2 regions of the Streptomyces sp. NPDC041970 genome follow, and region 1 is predicted to be linked to the other one. Evidence: riboswitches for the same ligand, from Rfam matches in the RefSeq annotation. Region 1 holds a riboswitch; the other holds the start of a gene.
The links. Region 1 has a riboswitch for cyclic di-AMP ahead of ACZ6EJ_RS21460 (M23 family metallopeptidase). Riboswitches for the same ligand answer to the same signal wherever they lie in the genome.
Positions count from the first base shown of each region.

Region 2: linked by a shared signal. The riboswitch ahead of ACZ6EJ_RS26075 (M23 family metallopeptidase) and the one ahead of ACZ6EJ_RS21460 (M23 family metallopeptidase) in region 1 are both predicted to bind cyclic di-AMP.

Region 1 is NZ_JBVJCD010000048.1:27,391-34,315, reverse strand. Features, by position in the region: gene ACZ6EJ_RS21470 (bifunctional acetate--CoA ligase family protein/GNAT family N-acetyltransferase) at 1-404, opposite strand, end outside; gene ACZ6EJ_RS21465 (HPr family phosphocarrier protein) at 576-857, shown strand; gene ACZ6EJ_RS21460 (M23 family metallopeptidase) at 1,403-2,185, opposite strand; cyclic di-AMP (ydaO/yuaA leader) riboswitch at 2,200-2,363, opposite strand; gene ACZ6EJ_RS21455 (M16 family metallopeptidase) at 2,582-3,952, opposite strand; gene ACZ6EJ_RS21450 (M16 family metallopeptidase) at 3,979-5,334, opposite strand; gene ACZ6EJ_RS21445 (DNA gyrase/topoisomerase IV subunit A) at 5,605-6,925, shown strand, end outside.
Region 2 is NZ_JBVJCD010000081.1:15,577-22,501, reverse strand. Features, by position in the region: gene ACZ6EJ_RS26085 (MerR family transcriptional regulator) at 1-568, shown strand, start outside; gene ACZ6EJ_RS26080 (PP2C family protein-serine/threonine phosphatase) at 737-1,933, shown strand; cyclic di-AMP (ydaO/yuaA leader) riboswitch at 2,160-2,312, shown strand; gene ACZ6EJ_RS26075 (M23 family metallopeptidase) at 2,324-3,358, shown strand; gene ACZ6EJ_RS26070 (PrsW family intramembrane metalloprotease) at 3,458-5,008, opposite strand; gene trmB (tRNA (guanosine(46)-N7)-methyltransferase TrmB) at 5,187-6,155, opposite strand; gene lhgO (L-2-hydroxyglutarate oxidase) at 6,148-6,925, opposite strand, start outside.

The DNA of each region.
Region 1 (6,925 bases):
AGCAGCGCCGAGGCGACCCCGCGGCCCTGGTGGTCGTCCTGGACGAGGAAGGCGACCTCGGCCGCGTCGGCGGGGGCGGAGGCGGGGCGGCCCCGGTCGTCGATGCGGTCGTAGCGGACGGTCCCGATGAACTCGCCGCCGATGGTGACGGCCAGCCCCACCCGGTCGACGTAGTCGTGATGGGTGAAGCGGTGCACGTCCCGGTCGGACAGCCGGGGGTACGGGGCGAAGAACCGGTAGTACTTCGACTCGTCGGACACCTGCTCGTAAAAGCTGACCAGTCGTTCGGCGTCGTCCGTGGTGATGGGCCTGATGCGCGCGGTGCCCCCGTCGCGGAGCACCACGTCCGCTTCCCAGTGGTCGGGGTACGCGTGATGCGGACTCTGCTCCGGCGTGGGCTGCATGGGCCCCAGCCTACGGCGGACACCCCGGTCGCGGACCGGGTGGAGCCGGGGCAGGCTGGGGAGCCCCACCCGCGGGCGGCCGCGGCGGGGGCGGGCTGGAGGCCGGGCACAGCACCGCGCACTGCATGAGAGACTGGTCTAGACAACCGTTGATATGTGAAGGGCAGAACCATGGCTGAGCGCCGCGTAAACGTCGGTTGGGCCGAGGGCCTGCACGCCCGCCCCGCTTCCATCTTCGTCCGTGCCGCCACGGCGTCCGGCGTCCCGGTGACCATCGCCAAGGCCGACGGCGACCCCGTCAACGCCGCCTCCATGCTCGCCGTGCTCGGCCTGGGCGCGCAGGGCGGCGAGGAGATCGTGCTCGCCTCCGACGCGGACGGCGCCGAGGCCGCTCTGGACCGGCTGGCGAAGCTGGTGGCCGAGGGTCTGGAAGAGCTTCCCGAGACCGTCTGACCCGCCGGGCCCGGCACGCCGGGTCCGCTCCTCCGGCCCGGTCGGCCCCCGCGATCGAGCGGGTCGGAGTTCCTGTCGCGCGAGAGCCGCGGCCCCTCACCGGGCCGCGGCTCTTTCGCGTTCCCGCGTCGGCGGCGGGCGGGCGCTCGCGGATCGCGTCGTCCGCGGCGGGTGGCGGGTGGTGGGCCGGGTGCCCTCGGAGGGGCGGTGGGCGCGACGGTCGGCGGTGGGCTCGGGTGCACGCCCTGGCTCGGGTTCGAGCGGCGCGCGACGGGTCGGCCGGGGATCCTCCGGACTCGGCGCGATACGGGCGGGTCGACCGGTGCCCCGCCGGGCGCGGCGCGGCGCGGACGGATCGGCCGGGGACCCGCCGGGCGCGGCGCGGCGCGGACGGATCGGCCGGGGACCCGCCGGGCTCGATGCGGCGCGGGCGGGTCGACCGGGCCCCGCCGGGCTCGGGCGGGCGCGGCGGGTCGCGGACGGTACGCGGACGGCCCCGCACCGCCGCGCGGTGGCGGGGTGCGGGGCCGTGCGGACCCGGTGGGTCAGAGGCTCAGGCCGTGGGCGCGCAGATAGCCGACGGGGTCCATGTCGGAGCCGTAGGCGGGGCTGGTCCGGGCCTCGAAGTGCAGGTGCGGGCCCGTGGAGTTGCCGGTGGAGCCGGAGAGCCCGATCTGCTGGCCGGAAGCGACGCTCTGGCCGACGAAGACGCCGATCGAGGAGAGGTGGCCGTACTGGGTGTACGTGCCGTCCGCCATCCGGAGCACGATGTTGTTGCCGTACGCGCCGCCCCAGCCGGCCTCGACGACCGTCCCGGCGCCGACCGCGACGACGGAGCTGCCGGAGGGGGCGAGGAAGTCCACGCCGGAGTGGCTGCCGGAGGACCAGAGCGAACCGCCGGACCGGTAGCCGGTGGTGACGTGGCTTCCGGCGACCGGGAGGTGGAAGGCGTTGAGCCGGGCGCGCTCGGCGGCGCGGGCGGCGCGGGCCTTCTCCTCGCGGATCTCCGCGGCGCGGGCCTCGGCCTTGCGTCGGGCCTCCGCCTTGGCCTTCGCCCGGGCGGCGGCCTTGGCCCTCGCCTCGGCCTGCTCCTGCTGCGCCTGCGCCTGGGCGTCGATCTGCTCGGCGAGGGAGGCGTCGAGGGCGATGGCCTGGGTGAGGCCGGTGTCGGCCGCGCCGGGGGTCTCGGTGTCCGCGGCGAGGGCCGGGGAGGCCAGCGAGCCGATGACCCCGGTGCCGGCCAGAGCCGCGATGCCGGCCGCCCGGGCGCCCCGGCGGGCGAGGCGGCTGGAGGCGCGGTGCTTCCCGGCAGGACGGGTGAACGCCATGGAGGGGCTGAATCCTTTCCTTCCTTCTCGCCTACCGGGTTAGCTGACGGGTTCGGAGCAGGAAGGTCTCCTACGGACACCGCCCCCATCCGGGCGCGGCCTCCGATTCACCCCAGGGACTGTGTGGGTCCCCGGCTCCCCAGGCTCGCGCCTGACGGGGACTCGGCGATGACTGCCCGGCGCCGCGGCTGCGGCATACGGGTGACGGACAGCGGAGCCGACGCTAAGCCGGACGGCTTCCCGACGCCAAGCCGATCAGACGATTTGTCGCACATCCCACAGGGCGGAACACCCTCTTCTCCGCGAAATCCAACAGAGCGCCCGTATCGGGCAAAGGGGAGGAACCCGGCGGACTCTCGTCCGCCGGGGTCCTCCTCGTCCGGATGCGCCGAGGTGTCAGCCGGTGACGACGGAGACCTCTCCGATGCTGAGGGCCTTCACGGGCTCCGCGATCCGCGCCGCGTCCCCCACCAGGACCGTGACCAGCCGGTCCACCGGGAAGGCGCTGACCACCGCGGCGGTCGCCTCCACGGTGCCCGTCTCCGCCAACCGGGCGTAGAGGCGGGCCTGGTAGTCGTCGGGGAGGTGCTGCTCGACCTGGTCGGCCAGCGTGCTCGCGACGGAGGCGGCGGTCTCGAACTTCAGCGGGGCGACGCCCACCAGATTCTGCACGGCCGTCTCGCGCTCGGCGTCGGTCAGCCCTTCGGCCGCCAGCGTGCGCAGGACCTTCCACAGGTCCTCCAGCGCCGGACCGGTGGACTCCGTGTCCACCGAGCCGCTGATCGCGAGCATGGCCGCGCCGCCCGCGTCGGGGCCGCTGGAACGCAGCACCTGGGCGAAGGCGCGCACCCCGTAGGTGTAGCCCTTCTCCTCGCGCAGCACCCGGTCCAGCCGGGAGGTGAGCGTGCCGCCCAGGCAGTACGTGCCGAGCACCTGCGCGGGCCACACGCTCTCGTGCCGGTCCGGGCCGATGCGGCCGATCAGCAGTTGGGTCTGGACCGCGCCCGGACGGTCCACGATGACCACCCGGCCGGTGTCGTCGGCGGTGATGGGCGCGACCGGGTACTCCCGGCCCGCGTCGCCCGACCAGTCGCCGAGGGTGTCGGCGAGCAGGGCGTCGAGGTCGATGCCGGTGAGGTCGCCGACGATCACGGCCGTCGCGGTGGACGGGCGGACGTGGGCGTCGTAGAACGCGCGCACCGCGGCCGCGTCGATCCGCCGGACCGTCTCCTCGGTGCCCAGGCGCGGACGGGACATCCGCGCGGTGGCCGGGAACAGCTCCTTGGAGAGCTGCTTGGCGGCGCGGCGGGAGGGGTTGGCCTGCTCGTGCGGGATCTCGTCCAGCCGGTTGCCGACGAGGCGCTCGATCTCGCTCTCGGTGAAGGCCGGGGCCCGCAGCGCCTCGGCGACCAGCCCGAGGGCCTTCGCCAGCCGGGAGGCCGGGACCTCCAGGGAGACCCGGACGCCGGGGTGGTCGGCGTGCGCGTCGAGGGTCGCGCCGCAGCGCTCCAGCTCGGCGGCGAACTCCTCGGCGCTGTGCTTGTCCGTGCCCTCCGAGAGCGCCCGCGACATGATCGTGGCCACGCCGTCCAGGCCCTCGGGCTCGGCGTCCAGGGGCGCGTGCAGGAAGATCTCCACCGCGATGACCTGCTGGCCGGGGCGGTGGCAGCGCAGCACGGTCAGCCCGTTGGGCAGGGCGCCGCGCTCGGGCGCCGGGAAGGCCCAGGGGCGGGCCGTGCCGGCGGTGGGCTGCGGGTGGAACTGCATGGCTACTCCAGTCACGGCGGCGTCGCTCACTTGGCCGCCCCCTCGTGGGCGTCGGCGCCGTCGGCGGCCTCGTCGGACGGCTCGATCGGCTCGTACACCAGCACCGCGCGGTTGTCGGGGCGCAGGGCCGCCGCGGCGGCCGCGCGCACCTCGTCCGCCGTGACGTCCAGCACGCGGCCGACGGCGCTCAGGGCGAGCTGCGGGTCGCCGAACAGGACCGCGTAGCGGCACAGTTCGTCGGCGCGCCCGGCGACCGTGCCGAGCCGGTCCAGCCACTCGCGCTCCAACTGCGCCTGGGCCCGCTCCATCTCCTCGGGGGTGGGCCCCTCGGCCGCGAACCGGGCCAGCTCCTCGTCGACCGCGGCCTCGATCTGCTCCACCTCGACGCCGCCGGACGTCTTCACGTCCAGCCAGCCCAGCGAGGGCGCTCCGGCCAGCCGCAGCAGGCCGAAGCCGGCCGCGACCGCCGTACGGTCGCGGCGGACCAGGCGGTTGTGCAGCCGCGAGGACTCGCCGCCGCCCAGCACGGTCAGCGCGAGGTCCGCGGCGTCGCAGGCGCGGGTGCCGTCGTGCGGCAGCCGGTAGGCGGCCATCAGCGCACGCGCCGGGACCTCCTCGTGGACCACTTCGCGCAACTGCTCGCCGATGGTCTCGGGCAGGGCGCCGTCGCGCGGGGGCTGCTTGCCGTCGTGGGCCGGGATGGAGCCGAAGTACTTCTCGATCCACGCGAGCGTCTGCTCGGGGTCGATGTCGCCGACCACCGAGAGCACCGCGTTGTTGGGCGCGTAGTACGTACGGAAGAACGCGCGGGCGTCCTCCAGGGTGGCCGCGTCCAGGTCGGCCATGGAGCCGATCGGGGTGTGGTGGTAGGGGTGGCCCTCGGGGTAGGCGAGGGCGGTCAGCTTCTCGAACGCGGTGCCGTAGGGCACGTTGTCGTAGCGCTGGCGTCGTTCGTTCTTGACGACGTCGCGCTGGTTCTCCATGGACTCCTCGTCGAGAGCGGCGAGGAGGGAGCCCATGCGGTCGGCCTCCAGCCAGAGCGCCAGCTCCACCTGGTGGGTGGGCATGGTCTCGAAGTAGTTGGTCCGCTCGAAGCTGGTGGTCCCGTTGAGCGAGCCCCCGGCCCCCTGGACCAGCTCGAAGTGGCCGTTCCCCTTGACCTGGCCCGAGCCCTGGAACATCAGGTGCTCGAAGAGGTGCGCCAGGCCGGTGCGTCCCGCGACCTCGTGGCGCGACCCGACGTCGTACCAGAGGCAGACCGCGGCGACCGGGGTCAGATGGTCCTCGGAGAGCACCACACGCAGGCCGTTGGCCAGGCGGTGCTCGGTCGCTGTCAAGCCGCCGGAGCCGGCCTGTGCGGTGGCCGTGTGACCCATGGGCATGTACGTCCCTTCGATCGCGATGCTGGACTTTCTGCCAGACCTGCCACTCTAGGCAAGCGCACCGGCGCCTGGCGAAGTTCCCGTTCGGCCGATGTTTCCGTCGATGGTGTCGCGGGCGGGTCCCCGCGGCCCGCTTCGGACGGGTCGAGGTCCGCGCTGTCAGTGCGGCGGTCCACAATGGACCGCGTCAGCAGCTCGTGTCGCCAGCTCGTGTCACCTCGAACAAGCTCAGGTCGCCCGAACAGAATCCGTGAAGGAGTCGCAGCCGCGATGGCCCGCCGTAGCACGAAGACCCCGCCGCCGGACGACTTCGAGGAGAAGATCCTCGACATCGACGTCGTCGACGAAATGCAGGGCTCCTTCCTCGAGTACGCGTACTCGGTGATCTACTCCAGGGCCCTGCCCGACGCCCGTGACGGCATGAAGCCGGTGCACCGCCGCATCGTGTCCCAGATGAACGAGATGGGGCTGCGCCCCGACCGCGGCTACGTGAAGTGCGCCCGCGTCGTCGGCGAGGTGATGGGCAAGCTGCACCCGCACGGCGACGCCTCGATCTACGACGCCCTGGTGCGGATGGCGCAGCCGTTCTCGATGCGGCTGCCCCTGGTCGACGGCCACGGCAACTTCGGCTCCCTGGGCAACGACGACCCGCCGGCGGCGATGCGTTACACCGAGTGCCGGATGGCCGACGCCACCTCGCTGATGACCGAGGCGATCGACGAGGACACCGTCGATTTCCAGTCGAACTACGACGGTCAGGAGCGCGAGCCGGTCGTCCTCCCGGCCGCCTACCCCAACCTCCTGGTCAACGGGGTGTCCGGGATCGCCGTGGGCATGGCGACGAACATGCCCCCGCACAACCTGGGCGAGGTCATCGCCGCCGCCCGGCACCTGATCAAGCATCCGGGCGCCGACGTCGAGACGCTGATGCGCTTCGTCCCCGGCCCCGACCTGCCCACCGGCGGGCGCATCGTCGGACTCTCCGGCATCAAGGACGCGTACACGGCGGGCCGCGGCTCGTTCAAGATCCGCGCCACCGTCGCCGTGGAGAACGTGACCGCCCGCCGCAAGGGCCTCGTCGTCACCGAACTGCCCTTCACCGTGGGCCCGGAGAAGGTGATCGCCAAGATCAAGGACCTGGTCTCGGCCAAGAAGCTCCAGGGCATCGCGGACGTCAAGGACCTCACCGACCGGTCGCACGGACTGCGCCTGGTCATCGAGGTGAAGAACGGCTTCGTCCCCGAAGCGGTGCTGGAGCAGCTCTACAAGCTGACGCCGATGGAGGAGTCCTTCGGCATCAACAACGTGGCGCTGGTCGACGGCCAGCCGCTCACCCTCGGCCTCAAGGAGCTGCTGGAGGTCTACCTCGACCACCGCTTCGAGGTGGTGCGCCGGCGCAGCGAGTTCCGCCGCACCAAGCGCCGCGACCGGCTGCACCTGGTCGAGGGCCTGATCGTCGCGCTGCTCGACATCGACGAGGTCATCCGGATCATCCGGGACAGCGACAACTCGGCGCAGGCGAAGGAGCGCCTGATGGCGCACTTCTCGCTCAGCGAGACCCAGACGCAGTACATCCTGGACACCCCGCTGC
Region 2 (6,925 bases), on a different contig from region 1:
GTCGCTGCCGGCGATCAAGGACGTGCTGGAGGGGCAGCGGGACACGGCGGTGGCGTTGCGGGCGCATCTACGGCTGCTCGAACAGGAGCAGGCGCGCATCGGGCGGCAGATCGCCTCGGTGCGGACCACTCTCCACAGGACGCTGGAGGGGACGGAACTCATGGCCGATGAAGTGTTCGACGGCTTCGACCACACGGTGTACGAGCAGGAGGTGGGCGAGCGCTGGGGTCGGGAGGCGTACGAGGAGGGCGACCGGTGGTGGCGTTCGCTCGGGCCGGAGCGCAGGAAGGCGTTCCTGGCGGAGCACGAGGCCATCGCCCGCGACTACGGGCGGGCGCGGGAGGCCGGTCTCGCGGCGGACGGCGCCGAGGCGCAGGACATCGCGCGGCGCCACTGCGCGTGGCTGTCGGCGACGAAGGAGCCGAGCCGTGCGTACGTGATCGGGCTCGGCGGGATGTATGTCGCCGATCCGCGGTTCGGAAAGAACTACGATCGCTACGGAGACGGCACCGCCGCCTTCGTGAGGGACGCACTGACGGTCTACGCGGAACGCCGGCTCTCCGACTGACCACGGAGGTCGGGGGGCTTCCGCCTTCCGCTCCCCCTATTCGGCCGATGAGGAGTCGCCGCTCGGCGCGGCTCCGGGAAGCCTGGACGGGGAGCGGTACCGTCCGCAGCCGTGGGTGGACCGGGCAGGAGTGGACAGGTGGGGTTGGCCAAGGAGCGGGGCGGGGGCATGACCGGGAACACCGGGGCACTCGGGCGGGCTCTGTTCGGAGCCCCCGAGGCCGCAGGGACGTCCGGCTCCCAGGTCACCCGGCGGTTCGTCCGGATGCTGCCGGCCCTGCTCATCGTGGGCGGGCTGGTCTTCGACGAGCTGACCCCGCCCAACTTCACGGCCGTCCCCCTGTTCGTCGCGGCCCCGCTGATCGCCGCGCCGTTCTTCTCCCGGCCCAGGACCGTCCGCACGGGGGTGGCCGCGCTCCTCGCGGTCACCGTGATGCGGTTCCTCGACGGGGTCTCCACGCAGGTGGTCCCGGTCATCGAGATGGTCACGGTGCTCACCGCGGCGGTGCTGGCCCTCGTCATCAACGGGGTCGTGCGGCGCGGCAACGAGCAGTTGGCCTCGGCGCGGGTCATCGCGGAGACCGCCATGCGGGCGGTGCTGCCGACGCCGGCCGAGCGGATCGGCGGGCTCCAGGTGGCCGCGCGGTACGAGGCGGCGCAGGCGGACGAGTTCGTGGGCGGCGACCTGTTCGCGGTCGCGGACACCCCGTACGGCGTACGCCTGGTGGTCGGGGACGTACGCGGCAAGGGGCTGGACGCCGTCGAGGCGGTGGCGGTGATCATCGGGGCGTTCCGGGAGGCCGCCGAGCAGGAGCAGGCGTTGGAGGGCGTCGCGCAGCGGTTGGAGCGTGCGCTGGCCCGTGAGGGGACGCGGCGGTACGGCCTGGACGTGATGGAGGGGTTCATCACCGCGGTGCTGGCCGAGATCCCGCCCGGATCGGCCGCTCTGCGCCTGGTCAACCGCGGGCACCCCGAGCCGATCCTGCTGCACGCGGACGGCGCGGTGGAGGTGCTCGCGCCCTCCGCGCCGGCGCTGCCGCTGGGGATGGACCTGGGGGTGTGGCCGGACCGGTCCGACGAGTGGGCGATGCCCGCGGGGTCGACCCTGCTGGCCTTCACGGACGGGCTGTCGGAGGCCCGTGACGCGTACGGGAACTTCTACGATCCGGCGGCCCGGCTGCGCGGCCGGATCTTTCCGGGGCCGGAGGAGCTGTTGTCGGCGCTGACCGACGACGTGCGGCTGCACACCGGGGGGCGGGCCACGGACGACCTGGCGCTGCTCGCGGTCGCCCGGCCGGCGGAGGGGCAGCCGGTGCCGCGGACCACGGTGAAGATCGTGGGGCGGGGAAAGGGCGCGAAGGGTTGACACGGTGCGTAGTCGGAGCGCGCCGCTACGCATAACATTTGACATACCGTCAGAAAAAGTGGTGTGGCTGAGCCCTGGTCAAGTCGCCCGATTCCACCCGCTTGTGACCCGTACATCCCCGCCGAGTCCGTTAATGATCAACAGGGACGGCTTGGAATCGGGGCCCGGTGTCTATTAACGTTCGATAACGCAGCGCGGTCGTCCCAGCCGTCGACAGAGGCGGCACCGTGCGCGAGCGCCGAATTCCGCAAGGGAACCGGGGAACCACCTTCATGGGGTGAATCGGACACCTGCGTCTCGTGAGAGGCGGAGGGGCCCGTAGGAGACCTTCCTGCTCCGAACCCGTCAGCTAACCCGGTAGGCGAGAAGGAAGGAAAGGAGTGCGCCCACGTGGCGTCCAACCAGCCTGCCCCTGAGGCGCTGTCACCCTTCGCCCCCGACGACTTCGGAGGCGCGGAGCGGTCTCGGGAGGAGTGGAACCCCACCGCGGAGTCCATCCGTCCGGTGCGCGGCAAGCACCGCGTGGCCAAGCAGCGCGGTCTGGCCCGCAGCTCCACCGTCCTCGGGGTCGGCGTCATCGCGGCCGTCGGCGCGGGAGGCATGGCCACCGCCCAGAGCAAGCCGCCGGTCTCCATCACCCTTCCCGATTCGATCGCGGACAATCTCCCCGACGCCAAGTCCCTTCCCGGTGTCGGCGCCCTCATGTCCACGGAGACGGGCAGCGCCCCGGTCGTCGCGACCGCACCGCTCACCACCGCCGGCATCACCACCGCGGAGGCCGAGGGGGGCGCCACCGACGCGGGCGAGGCGCTGCGCGCCCGCATCCTCCAGCAGGCCGAGCAGCAGCAGGCCAGCGCCGACGCCGAGGCGAAGGCCGCCGCCGAGGCCGCCGCGGCCGAGAAGGCCGCCGCCGAGGCGAAGAAGCAGCAGGACGAGGCCGAGGCCAAGGCCGCCGCGGAGAAGAAGGCGGCGAGGGAAGCGGCGGAGCGGAAGGCGGAGGCCGAGCGCCTCACCAGGCTCGCCGCCAGCTACTCCCTGCCCACCGCCTCCTACACGATCACCTCGACCTACGGGCAGTCCGGTGCGCTGTGGTCCTCCGGCCGGCACACCGGCCTCGACTTCGCCGGGTCGGCCGGTGCTCCGCTCAAGGCCGTGCACAGCGGCACGATCACGTCGGCCGGCTACTCCGGCGCGTACGGCTACCGCACGGTCCTCCGGCTCGATGACGGCACGGAGATCTGGTACGCCCACCAGGCCTCGATCGAGGTGTCGGTCGGGCAGCGGGTCACCACCGGCCAGACGATCGGCCGCATGGGCGACAGCGGCAACGTGACCGGCGTCCACCTCCACCTGGAGGTCCGCACCGCGGGCGGCTCCGCGATGGACCCGAGGGCCTGGCTGAACAGCAAGGGCCTGCCGGTCTGACCCGTCGAGAACCGGGCCTCCCGGTCCGGGCGCTCCCGCCGAGCGCCCCGGACCGGGAGGCCTCGCGCGTTCCCCGGACCCTGTGCGGGGCGCCGCCCGCTACCGCGGTGTGCGGCGGTGGGTGTGCGGCGCGTCGCCGTACGGGGGGTGCGGGCCCCGGCCGGGGGGTCCGGCGTACGGGGGCTGGTGCGGGAGCGGGGCCGCGTGGGCGGGACCGGGCGGTCGGGCGTGGGCGCCGTGGCCGTACCCGTGACCGGGCCCGCTTCCGTAGCCGGACCCGATTCCTCCGGGCCCGTGTCCGCTTCCGTATCCGCTCGCGTACGGGAACGGGGCTCGGCGGTGGGAGCGCGGGCGGGCCGTGAGGCGGGCGGCGTGGGTGAGGGCCGGGGCGGCGACGGCGCGGCGCTGCCAGAGGTGGTGCAGCAGCTCGCGCTCCCGCGCGGCGAAGTCCGCGCCCACCGCGCCGTGGCGGGCCCGGCGGCGCAGCCCGGCCAGGGACGTCGCGAACGACTCGTACTCCGCGACCGCGCGCGCCGCGGACCGGCCCCGGCTCCGGTCCCGCTGCCAGTGGCGGGCCAGGTCGCGGGCGAGGCCGCGGGCCCGCATGGAGGAGAGCGCCGTCGGTTCGTCGGGGGCGAGCCAGCCGGCGGCGGCGTACGCGGGCAGCTCGGCGGCGAGGGTGCGCAACTCGCGTTGGCGCGACCAGACCGCCAACCAGGTCACCAGCCCGAACGCCGGGACCATCACGGTGCCGTACACCGCGTAGAAGGCGTACGGGCCGAAGACCGACGAACCGTTCCACAGGGCGTGCAGGCCCATCGCCAGCAGCAGGCCGAGCAGCGGCAGGGCGATCCGGCGGACCCGGTGGCGGCGGTCGCTGACGGCCGCGAAGCCGAAACCGAGGCCGGTGAGGACCGTGAACAGGGGGTGCGCGAAAGGCGACATGACGATGCGCACGAAGAACGTCCCCGCCGTCACCGACGCGAGCCCGGAGCTGCCCACCTGCTGGTCCTCGCCGAACGCGTTGCCCAGATAGAGGATGTTCTCGGTGAACGCGAAGCCCGTCGCGGTGAACCCGGCGACGACGATCCCGTCCACCACCCCGCTGAACTCCCTTCTGCGGAACAGGAAGATCAGCAGCACGGCGGCGGCCTTCGCGCTCTCCTCCACGACCGGGGCGATGACGGTCGCCCCCAGGGTGCCGGCGCTCGCCGGGTCGGCGGTCGCGGTGGCTATCCAGCGCGTCGCGAAGGAGTTGGCGATGATCGCGACGAGCGCGGCCGCACACGCGCCCCAGGCGAAGGAGAACAGCAGATTCCGCCAGGGCCCCGGCTCGACCCGGTCCAGCCAGCGGAAGGCGGCCATCAGCAGCGGCACCGGCAGCAGGGCGAGCCCGAGACCGACCAGGAACCCCTCGGGGCCGGTCTGCTCCCGCACGAGGGCCAGGATCACCAGCCCGCACAGCACGAGCGCGACGACCACCGCCCCGGCGCGGAACGCCTTGCTGCGCCACACCATGCCGACGCGGCGCGGCCGGTAGCGCCACTGGCCGCGCTCCGGCGCGGGGCCCAGGACCTCGTCGAGCCGCTGCTCGTGGAGGACCGGGACAGCCGGCCGCACCTGTCGATGCTGTACAGAACCGTCGGACACCACTCGACCTTAGCGAGAAGGACTGACATCCGAGCCCGCCGTCGGCTCGGACGCCTTCCGTGAGGGCGCGTTGGACGGTCCTCCGGCGCGTGCGCGTCCAGGCGCGCCCCGCGACCGCGCGCCGGCCGGGACGCCCCCGGCGGGCCCGCGCCGGACGGACGGCTGCCGCGACCGGGCGTCAGACGCGGGCGAACAGCAGGTCGTGGACGACGTGTCCCTTGTCCAGCCCCTGCCCCTCGAACCGGGTGAGCGGGCGGAACGCGGGGCGCGGGGCGTAACCGCCGTCGGCCGCGGTGTTCTCGAAGAGGGGGTGCGCGGTGAGCACGTCGAGCATCTGCTCCGCGTACGGCTCCCAGTCGGTCGCGCAGTGGAGGATCGCGCCGGGCTTCAGCCGGGGGGCCGCCAGGTCCAGGAACTCCGGCTGGATCAGCCGCCGCTTGTGGTGCCGCGCCTTGGGCCACGGGTCGGGGAAGAAGACCCGCAGGCCGTCGAGGGAGGCGGGGGGCAGCATCTCGCGGAGCAGGATGACCGCGTCGCCGTTGGCCACCCGTACGTTGGACAGCCCGGCCCGGTCCGCGAGGCCGAGGAGGTTGCCCTGGCCGGGGGTGTGCACGTCGACGGCGAGGATGCCGGTGCCCGGATCGTCGGCCGCCATCTGCGCGGTGGCCTCGCCCATGCCGAAGCCGATCTCCAGGACGACCGGCAGCCCGTCGAACAGCTCGTCCGGGTCCAGGACGCGCTGCCCGTCGATGTCCAGGCCCCACTTGGGCCACAGCCGCTCCAGGGCGTCCTGCTGGCCTGGCGTGACCCGGCTGCGGCGCGGCTGGAAGCTCCGGATGCGGCGCTCGTGGTGCGAACCGGCGGGGTCGGCGGCGGGGCCGCCGGGGAAGCGGGGCTCCTGGCGCAGCCGGCGCTGCCGCTCGAAGGAGGCCGCCCGCAGCGCGGCCGCGTCGGCGGCCCCGTCGTCCACGAGGGCGTCGGCGGCGGTGGAGCCGGACGGGGCAGGAGCCGCGGCGTCGGCGGCGGTGGAGCCGGACGGGGCAGGAGCCGCGGCGTCGGCGGCGGTGGAGCCGGTCGGATCGGCGCCGCGGAACGCCGAGGCGGCGTCGGGCGTACCGGGGGCGGGGTCAAAGGGCTGTTCAGACACGATGGCCCGATTCTACGGCGGGCGGCTTCCACCCCGTCCCCCGAGCCCGGTCCAGCGCGCGTCGCGCCACCTCTCGCCCGATGGGCAGCGACGCCGTCGCGGCGGGCGAGGGGGCGTTGAGCACGTGGACGGTGTGCGGGGCCTCGCGGATCAGGAAGTCGTCCACCAGCGTGCCGTCCCTCAGCACCGCCTGGGCCCGCACCCCGGCGGGCGACGGCCGCAGGTCCTCCTCGGTGACGGCGGGCAGCAGCCGCTGGACCGCGCGGGTGAAGGCGGACCGGGACAGCGAGCGGTGGACCTCGCCCGCCCCGTACCGCCAGTGCCTGCGGGCGATCCGCCAGGCGCCCGGCCAGCTCAGCGTGGACAGCAGGTCGGCCGGGCGGACGACGGGCCAGCCGTACCCCTCGCGGGCCAGGGCGGGGACCGCGTTCGGACCGACGTGGACGGAGCCGTCGAGGCCGCGCGTGAGGTGGACGCCGAGGAAGGGGAAGGCCGGGTCCGGCACCGGGTAGACGAGGCCGCGCACCAGCTCGGGGCGGGCGAGCGCGTAGTACTCGCCGCGGAACGGCACGATCCGCACCCCCGGATCGTCCCCGGCGAGCCGGGCCAGCCGGTCGCTGTGGAGTCCCGCGCAGTTGACCAGCGTCCGCGCCCGGACGACCCGGCCGTCGGCGGTCCGCACCGCGACGCCCCAGGCGCGCCGGTCTATCGCGGTGACCTCCGCGCCGTACCGGACGACGCCGCCCGACGCGGTGACCTCGGCGGCGAGG